DNA from 4 places in the Aquabacterium sp. G14 genome. Region 3 is predicted to be linked to each of the others. Evidence: predicted binding sites of a transcription regulator. Region 3 holds the regulator's gene; each other region holds the start of a gene.
The links. Region 3 encodes sigma-54, which starts transcription at its own class of promoters, with help from an activator protein. Its sites were predicted from a motif close to TGGCANGNAANCTGCTTT; they were not measured.
Positions count from the first base shown of each region.

Region 1: WIT60_RS13710 (choice-of-anchor L family PEP-CTERM protein) is a predicted target of sigma-54. The motif match lies at 1,297-1,314, and genes of this name have one in related genera.
Region 2: glnT (type III glutamate--ammonia ligase) is a predicted target of sigma-54. The motif match lies at 1,030-1,047, and genes of this name have one in related genera.
Region 4: prpB (methylisocitrate lyase) is a predicted target of sigma-54. The motif match lies at 1,283-1,300, and genes of this name have one in related genera.

Region 1 covers NZ_JBBEYB010000014.1:30,437-32,635, reverse strand. Annotated here, with positions in the region: gene WIT60_RS13715 (hypothetical protein) at 1-160, opposite strand, end outside; gene WIT60_RS13710 (choice-of-anchor L family PEP-CTERM protein) at 352-1,248, opposite strand; tRNA gene WIT60_RS13705 (tRNA-Arg) at 1,425-1,501, opposite strand; gene WIT60_RS13700 (heavy metal translocating P-type ATPase) at 1,522-2,199, opposite strand, start outside.
Region 2 covers NZ_JBBEYB010000006.1:37,318-39,516, forward strand. Annotated here, with positions in the region: gene WIT60_RS08310 (HutD/Ves family protein) at 1-337, shown strand, start outside; gene WIT60_RS08315 (helix-turn-helix domain-containing protein) at 350-952, opposite strand; gene glnT (type III glutamate--ammonia ligase) at 1,101-2,199, shown strand, end outside.
Region 3 covers NZ_JBBEYB010000013.1:8,890-11,088, reverse strand. Annotated here, with positions in the region: gene lptB (LPS export ABC transporter ATP-binding protein) at 1-181, shown strand, start outside; gene WIT60_RS13185 (RNA polymerase factor sigma-54) at 195-1,733, shown strand; gene WIT60_RS13180 (DUF599 domain-containing protein) at 1,819-2,199, shown strand, end outside.
Region 4 covers NZ_JBBEYB010000008.1:111,575-113,773, forward strand. Annotated here, with positions in the region: gene prpR (propionate catabolism operon regulatory protein PrpR) at 1-1,118, opposite strand, end outside; gene prpB (methylisocitrate lyase) at 1,344-2,199, shown strand, end outside.

The sequences.
Region 1 (2,199 bases), on a different contig from region 3:
CGCGCCACCCTGCCGCAGCTTCCACGACATGCCCACCACCAGCCTTGTCCTTGACATGCTTGAACGCATGCCCTTCGGCCTTGGCCCATGACTGCAGCACGCGGGCGTCTTCCGATTCGACATGATCGGGATCGATCAAACGCTTGAGGGCATCAAACATGAGAGGCAAACCTGTGAAGGGGTGAGGGATCGTCAAACGTCCATGGATGAATCAGTGTAAATCACACCCACGCAATCTCACCCGTCATGCCGACGCGCCATGCTCCTGAGTGCATGTGCGCCAGAAGCAGACGCTGTCCACCACAAAAAAGGCCGCGAAACATCGCGGCCTTGGTTTTCATCCGGCAGGATTTACTTGGCGCGACGCTGACGGCTGGCCGCCAGACCGAGCACGGCAGCGCCCAACAGGGCCAACGAACCAGGCTCGGGAACGGTGCCCGGATCGCCGATGCCGCCACCGGTCGTGGAGGTCACGCCCTTCAGGCCCGAAACATACACGGCGCTGTCAAAGATGGAGTCCGACGTGTCGGCAATGGCAATCTCCAGCGTGTGCTCGGACAGAGCCGAATTGATCAGACCCGTGACCGTGAAAACCTGCGTCAGGCCGTTCCACTCGATGTCATACAGACCGCCGCCAACGGGGTTCAGGATGAAGTTGGTGGGGTTGCCAGGGGTGTTGCTGATCAGCTCGCCGCTGGGGAACTTCGCATAGTTCACGCCGTCCACGAAGAAACCAAAGATGTCGGTCACGCTCTGGGTCGGGAATTCATCGGTGGCAAACACGAACTGCATGGATACAGCGTTCAGCCCTGCTGCGAGGGTGAAGTTGTAACGCAAGACGTTGGCGTCGTTCGTGGTGTTGCTCGCCAGTGTGGCCAAAGGCGCATAGCCACTACCACCGACGAGAGCCGTCGAGTAGTTGTTGACCGTGTTGGACAGCGGCACGGAAGCGTTGCCCCCCGACGTCAGGACAACACCATCCTGCATTTGCAGTGTGGGAGTCGAACCGGAGCTGGGAGCCAGGTTGAAGCCGGAATAAGTACCTTGCTGGGTGGCGCCACCCAGAACCAGCGACGAGCCACTCAGGTTGATGCCCGAGCCAGGCGCAATCAGGGCGCTTGTGAGCTGCGCGACGTCGTTGGTCGGGTTGACCACCAGCGCGGCAGAGGCCATCAACGGGCTTGCCACCCCGCAAACCAGACCTGCGCGGAGCAGGTTCATCCAACCCTGTGTTTTGAGCATGAGCATTGTGTTCTCCATAAAGAAAAAGCCATTTGGGGCTTCACCAGCCGCCATAGAGCAATTTCCTTGCCAACAACTCATGACCGAATTTCCCCCAGGGAGAAACCTGACGCCAGGGACTTGGAGATCGTCGCGCGTAAAGAAGCTCGACACTGATATCGTGTGACACACACCGACGACGCTGGCCTGCCAGGAGGGAGTCGAACCCCCGACCGCCCGCTTAGAAGGCGGGTGCTCTATCCAACTGAGCTACTGGCAGACTGAGGCCGCGAGTTTACGTCATGCGCGCCACCGCGACAGCAGCAGCGCGTTGCTGACCACGCTGACACTGCTCAGTGCCATGGCCGCCCCAGCAAGCATCGGGCTGAGCCCCCCAAAGGCCGCCAGCGGGATGCCGATGATGTTGTAGCCAAAAGCCCACGCCAAGTTCTGCCATATCTTGGCCGAGGTCCGACGGGAGATGTCGAGGGCCGCAGGCACGAGGGTCGGGTCTCCACGCATGAGGGTGATGCCGGCAGCGTTCAGAGCGACGTCGGCACCACCTTGCGGGTTGGCCATGGCCATGCCGACATCGGCAGCTGCCAGCGCAGGGGCATCGTTGATGCCATCGCCCACCATGGCGATCACAGCCCGCCCCTTCCGCTCTTCGCCTTGCTGCAAACGCAGAATGTGGTCAGCCTTGTCGCCCGGCAACACCTCTGCAATCACCTGCTGGATGCCCAGTTGTCTGCCGATGTACTCGGCGGCACTGCGGTTGTCACCGGAAATCATGACAGTGCGTACCCCGAGTGCGTGCAGGCCCTGCACGGCTGCAGCAGCTTCTGGCTTGAGTTCATCGCCAAAAGCCATGAGCGCCACGACTTGCCATGCTGCTTGAGTTGGCGTGGAGGCGTCCGACTCGGCACCATGCGGCCCCGCCCCAGGCCGAGCTTGTCGCAACAACCAGGAGACGGTGTG
Region 2 (2,199 bases), on a different contig from region 3:
ACTGAACATCCCCGGTGACCTGGCCCATTTCGCCGGCGAGATGCCGATGGACAACGCGCCGCCCGAGCACGAGGCCCTGATCTGGAACGTGATGGCCCGCCGTGGCCACGTGCAGGCCACGGTGCAGGTGCATCAGGGCCTGCCGCTCACGCTGCCCCCCACCGGCCACACCCTGGTCTGGGTGCTGCACGGCACCTTCCACGTGGCGACACCCCAGGGCCACGACCTCTTCCTGCTCGGTGCCGATGAAGGTCTGCACCACCAGGGCACGCCTGCAGGCCTCACCCTGACGCCCGCCTCGCCCGAGGCTCGGCTGGTCTGCACTCAGCTGCGCTGAGCGCGCGCCCGCTCAATCCGCCTGACGCGGATAGATGATCACCGACAGGAACTTGATCGGGCACTTGAGCAGCTGCTCCGGGCCATGCGGCACCTCGCCCTGGAAGGTCAGGGCATCCCCCGGCTCCAGCACATAGGTCTCCTGCCCGACGCGGTATTCGATCCGCCCCTGCAACATGTAGATGAACTCGGTGCCCGGGTGCTCGAAGGTCGGGTAGCGCTCGGTGTCATCCTCAATGGTGATCAGGAAGGGCTCGAACAGCTTGACCGGCCCCTGGTCATACGCCAGCAGGTGGTAGCTGTGCCCGCTCTTGGTGCCACGACGCACCACTTCCATGCCGGCGCCCTTCTTGATGTGCTGCGCAGCGGCCGATGTCGTGTCGTACTTGCTGAACAGCATCGACATCGACACCCCCAGGGCCCGCGCAATGCGCGCCAAGGTGTCCATGCCCGCCGAGGTTTGCCCGTTCTCGATCTTCGACAGCATGCCGCGACTGATCCCGGCCTGTTCGGCCACCTGCGCCAAGGTCAAACCGTGCTTCTGACGCAACTCGCGGATGGCCGCACCGACCGTCTCCTCCAGCGAGGGCAAGTTCCCGCCCTGATCCCGTTCCAAGCCTGACTCCTCTCACATGCAGCTGGCAGTCAGTGTATGCGCAGACCTGGCCGATCACCAAAATGGAGTTTCCTCGCAGGCACGCTTGTTGCATAACAGGAAACACCGCCATCCCCTCACCTGAAGGAGTCCTGCCTTGAACGCCGCGATGCCCTACCCCCTCCCCCTCGACGCCCCACCCGGCGAATTGGTGCCCCCAGTCCGCTTTGACACCGTGCAAGCCGCCCAGCAACACCTGCGTGCGCAAGGGGTCACCTATGTGCTGGCCCAGTTCGTGGACATCCACGGCGTGGCCAAGGCCAAGTCCGTGCCGGTATCCCACCTGGAGACCGTGCTGACCGATGGCGCGGGCTTTGCCGGCTTCGCCATCTGCGGCGTCGGCATCGAGCCGCACGGCCCCGACTTCATGGCCAAGGGCGACCTGGGCACGGTCTCGCTGGTGCCCTGGCAGCCCGGTCTGGCGCGCATCGTCTGCGAAGGCCATGTCGAGGGCGAGCCCTGGGTCTACGACAGCCGCGTCGTCCTCAAGAAGCAGGTGGCCCGCCTGGCCGAGCGCGGCCTGACGATGTTCACAGGCCTGGAGCCCGAGTTCTCGCTGCTGCGCCGCACCGAAGACGGCGGCATCGCCCCCTGCGATCCCAGCGACACCCTGCACAAGCCCTGCTACGACTACAAGGGCCTGTCGCGCACCCGCGCCTACCTGGAGAAGCTGGCCAACGTGATGCGCGCCACCGGCATCGACGTCTACCAGATCGACCACGAGGATGCCAACGGCCAGTTCGAGCTGAACTACACCTACACGGACTGCCTGACCTCGTGCGACCACTTCGTGTTCTTCAAGATGGCCGCCAGCGAGCTGGCCAACGAGCACGGTCTGGTCTGCTCCTTCATGCCCAAGCCCTTTGCCAACCGGCCGGGCAATGGCATGCACATGCACCTGTCCCTGGGCGATGGCCAGCGCAACCTGTTTTGCGACAAGGCCGACCCCAAGGGACTGGAGCTCTCGCCGATGGCCTACCACTTCCTGGGCGGCCTGCTGGCCCACGCGCCGGCCCTCACGGCCCTGTGCGCCCCGACCATCAACTCCTACAAGCGCCTGGTGGTGGGCCGCTCGCTGACCGGGGCCACCTGGGCGCCGGCCTACATCAGCTACGGCGACAACAACCGCTCGACCATGGTGCGCGTGCCCAAGGGCCGCCTGGAGTTGCGCCTGCCCGATGGTGCCTGCAACCCCTATCTGGCCACCG
Region 3 (2,199 bases):
CCTCAAGGCGCGCGGCATCGGTGTGCTCATCACCGACCACAACGTCCGCGAAACGCTGGGCATCTGCGACCGCGCCTACATCATCAGTGAAGGTAGCGTCCTGGCCGAAGGCAGCCCGGCTGACATCGTGCACAACGCCGAGGTCCGCAAGGTCTATCTCGGCGAGCACTTCCGCATGTGAGTGACCGGCGCCCATGAAGCCCTCCCTGCAGTTTCGGCTTTCGCAACACCTGGCGCTGACCCCTCAGCTGCAGCAGTCCATCCGGCTCCTGCAGCTGTCCACCCTCGAACTGCACCAGGAAATCGAGCAGATGCTCGAACAAAATCCCTTCCTGGAGCCTGAGGACGATTACTCGCCCATCGAGACCGCGGCCTCACTGGAGTTCGAACGCCAGCGCAACGAGCGCAACAGCAGCGAAGACGCCGGCGCCGAACGTGACAGCGCGCCCGCCGAGGCCGACACCAGCGGCATCGACACCGCCGAGCTGGGCACCACCGAGCGCGAGGACTGGGAAAACGGCACCGAGCGCGACGACTTCGACGGCATCAGCGAAAGCCCGGCCCGCCAAAGCCAGGGCGACGACGACACCGACCCGCTCGAGCGCAACAGCCTGTCCATCACCCTGCAAGAGCACCTGCGTCAGCAATTGCTGGGCACCCGCTTGAGCGACGAGGACATGGCCGCGGTCGACATGCTCATCGAGTCCCTCAACGAGGACGGTTACCTCGCCGACACGCTCGAAGAGATCGCTGCCAGCCTGTTGCCCGACGAGCCGGACGAAGACACCCTCGACGAACTGATGTCGCGCTTGCGCTGCGCACTGGGCTGGCTGCAAAGCCTGGAGCCGGTGGGCGTGGGCGCGCGCAACCTCTCCGAGTGCCTGCTGCTGCAACTGCGCGGTCTGCCCGGCGAGCCCGCTCGCGAGGTCGCCATGGCCATCTGCCGCGAGCATCTTGAGTTGCTGGCCCGTCGCGACTTCAAGAAGCTCATGGCCGCCACCGGCGCCGACGAGGCTCTGCTGAAAGACGCGCAAAGCCTCATCGTCTCGCTCGAGCCTAAACCCGGCCGCGCCTTCACCCGCGCCGAGGCCAACATCATCATCCCGGACGTCATCGTCCAGAAGTCCGGCCGCGGCTGGAAAGTCGTCCTCAACCCGGACGTCATGCCCAAGCTGCGCATCAACGACTACTACGCGCAGGCCTTGCGCTCCAGCCGGGGCGCACGCGGCAGCACGGCCAGCGAAGGTCACGCCAACCTCAATGCCCGCCTGCAAGAGGCCCGCTGGTTCGTCAAGAACATCATGCAGCGCTTCGACACCATCTTGCGTGTCTCGCAGGCCATCGTCGATCGGCAAAAGAACTTCTTCACCCATGGCGAAATCGCCATGAAGCCCCTGGTCCTGCGCGAAATCGCCGACGAACTCGGGCTGCACGAGTCCACCATCTCGCGCGTGACCACCGCCAAGTACATGAACACGCCTTTCGGCACGTTCGAACTCAAGTACTTCTTCGGCTCCTCGCTCAACACCGAGGCAGGTGGCAACGCCTCCAGCACCGCGGTGCGCGCCCTCATCAAACAGCTGGTCGCGGCCGAAGATCCCAAGAAGCCCTTGTCAGACAGCGCCTTGTCCAGCATGCTGGAAGAGCAAGGCATCCAGGTCGCCCGCCGCACCGTCGCCAAATACCGCGAAGCCCTCAAGATCGCGCCTGCGAACCTGCGCAAGGCCTTGTGAGTGCACGTGATGGGTGGGGGCGCAGGCCGGGCGCTTCGCTGTCGCGATCCTGTCCCGCGCCGCAACGGCCCCTGATTCATTGACCATGCTTTACCGCCTCCAAGACCTTGTCGACCTCTTGCCCTGGCAGGACTGGGCCGCCTTGGCCCTGTTCGTGTTCGGCTGGATCGGCTATGCCCAGTTCGCCAGCCGCCGTGCCCGCGTTGAAAGCACCCTGCTGTCCAGCACCAATCACTACCGTCGCCTGTGGATGATCCAGGTCACCCACCGTGACCAGCGCGTGGTCGATGCCGCCATCACGCAGAACCTCGCCAGCAGCCCTGGCTTCTGGGCCTCCACCACCATTCTGGTACTCGGTGGTCTGCTTGCCGTGCTCGGCACCACCGAAAAGGCCAGTGAATTCGTCAGCGATCTGCCTTTTGCCGTGCGCACCTCCATGCAGGTTCTCGACATCAAGCTCATCGTC
Region 4 (2,199 bases), on a different contig from region 3:
GCCACCAGCTCTTTACCCGTGCCGCTTTCGCCGAGGATGAGGACGGTGGCCTGGCTGCGGGCGCAGCTGAGGGCCATGCGTTGCACGCGCTGCAAGGCAGTGCTGTGACCCAGCAGTTGCTGCAGCTCGTAGCGGGCCGGGACGGTGTTGGGCTGGATGCGGGTGCGGATGTGGCGGTCGACCCGCTGGATGGAGATGGGGTCCTGACCACTGAGCACGGCGCCGGTCAGCACGCCTTGCTCGACGATGGGGATCCGGTTGACGATGAGGGCCTTGCCTTTGACGCGCTCGATCTTTTCCAGCTCCTGGGTGCCCAGGCGCAAGGTGGCCTGCAGGCTGAGCTCGGGACAGACCTCGCTGAGCTTGAGGCCCAGCCATTGCGTGGGGCTGATGCCCAGCCACTGGGCCATCGTGGGATTGAGGGTCTGGATGCGTTCCTGCGCATCGACCGCGATCACGCCGTCGCTGAGCTGGGCCAGAATGGTGTTGAGGCGTTCGCGCTTGGTCAGCTCGATGCGCGAGGCGCGCGCCACCTCGACCGCGTCCTCGAGCGCCTCGCGCACGGCGTCCATCGAGTACAAAAAGATGCCGGTGAGGCCCAGCTGATCGGCCATGTCGGCCGACAGGCCCGAGCCGACGATGACGTCCACCCCCTCCTGCTGCAACTCGCGCACAGCCTCCTGAGCTTCGTCTTCGGTGCGGTAGCTGCGCTGGTGTACGCCCAGGCCGAACAGGTCATCAAACTGATGGATGTCGGGAGCGACGCCCACGTAGGTGACCAGGCCGATGCGGGACGACTGGCGCTTGGCGCGGGCCAAGGCCTGCATCAGGTCGAAGCCGCCCACCTTGACCACCACCACCGGCAGGTCCAGATGCTGACGCAGGTAGCCACCGTTGGAGCCAGCCGCCACCACAACGTCCACCGGCCGTTGGGCCTGCAGGGCGCGCACGCGGGCCACAGCCTCCTCAAAACCGACGTCCAGCACCTCGACGGCGGCACGGTCGGCAAATTCGGGCGCCAGCGCCTGCAACATCTTGTTGATGCGGCGAAAGCCCACGGCCACAATGCGTGGCGGAGCTTGAGTCGGATGAGGACGGGGCAAGGTGTCAGGCAGCATGTTCGGGATTGTGCATGCGTTTCACGATTGAATGAAACATCATTTCAAATGCGAAACATCAGCACAGACCACACGTACGGCACATGGGTGAAAACCAGCCTGCCCCTCGGCAAATCAATGACTTACAACCCTTCTCTGGCACCCTGAACAAGCAGTACACAGGCTGGCACGCACGTTGCGTATCAGACCCGCATTCCCGCTGACACGTTCCACTGGAGACCCCACATGGCACTCACCTCCCCCGGCGCACGCTTCCGCCAGGCCCTCAAGGACGAATCGCCGCTGCAGATCATTGGCGCCATCAACGCCAACCACGCTCTGCTGGCCAAGCGCGCGGGCTACCGCGCCATCTACCTGTCGGGTGGCGGCGTGGCCGCGGGCTCCCTGGGCTTGCCCGACCTGGGCATCAACACGATGGACGACGTGCTGATCGACGTGCGCCGCATCACCGACGTGTGTGACACCCCCCTGCTGGTGGACATCGACACCGGCTTCGGCCCCTCGGCCTTCAACATCGAGCGCACCATCAAGAGCCTGATCAAGGCGGGCGCCGCCGCTTGCCACATTGAAGACCAGGTGGGCGCCAAGCGCTGCGGCCACCGCCCCGGCAAGGAAATCGTGACCACTGAAGAAATGGTGGACCGCGTGAAGGCCGCCGCTGATGCCAAGACCGATCCCGACTTTTTCCTGATCGCCCGCACCGACGCGATCCAGGTGCACGGTGTGGACGCTGCCATCGAGCGCGCCATCAAGTGCGTGGAAGCCGGTGCCGACGGCATCTTTGCCGAAGCCGCCTACGACCTGCCGACCTATGAGAAGTTCTGCAAGGCCGTGAACGTGCCCGTGCTGGCCAACATCACCGAGTTCGGCAAGACCCCACTGTTCAGCGTGGAAGAGCTGCGCCCCACGGGCGTCGGCATGGTGCTGTACCCGCTGAGCGCCTTCCGCGCCATGAACAAGGCCGCCGAAGCCGTGTACACCGCCATCCGTCGTGACGGCCATCAAAAGAACGTGGTCGACTTGATGCAGACTCGTGAAGAGCTGTACGACCGCATCGGATACCACGCGTTCGAGCAAAAGC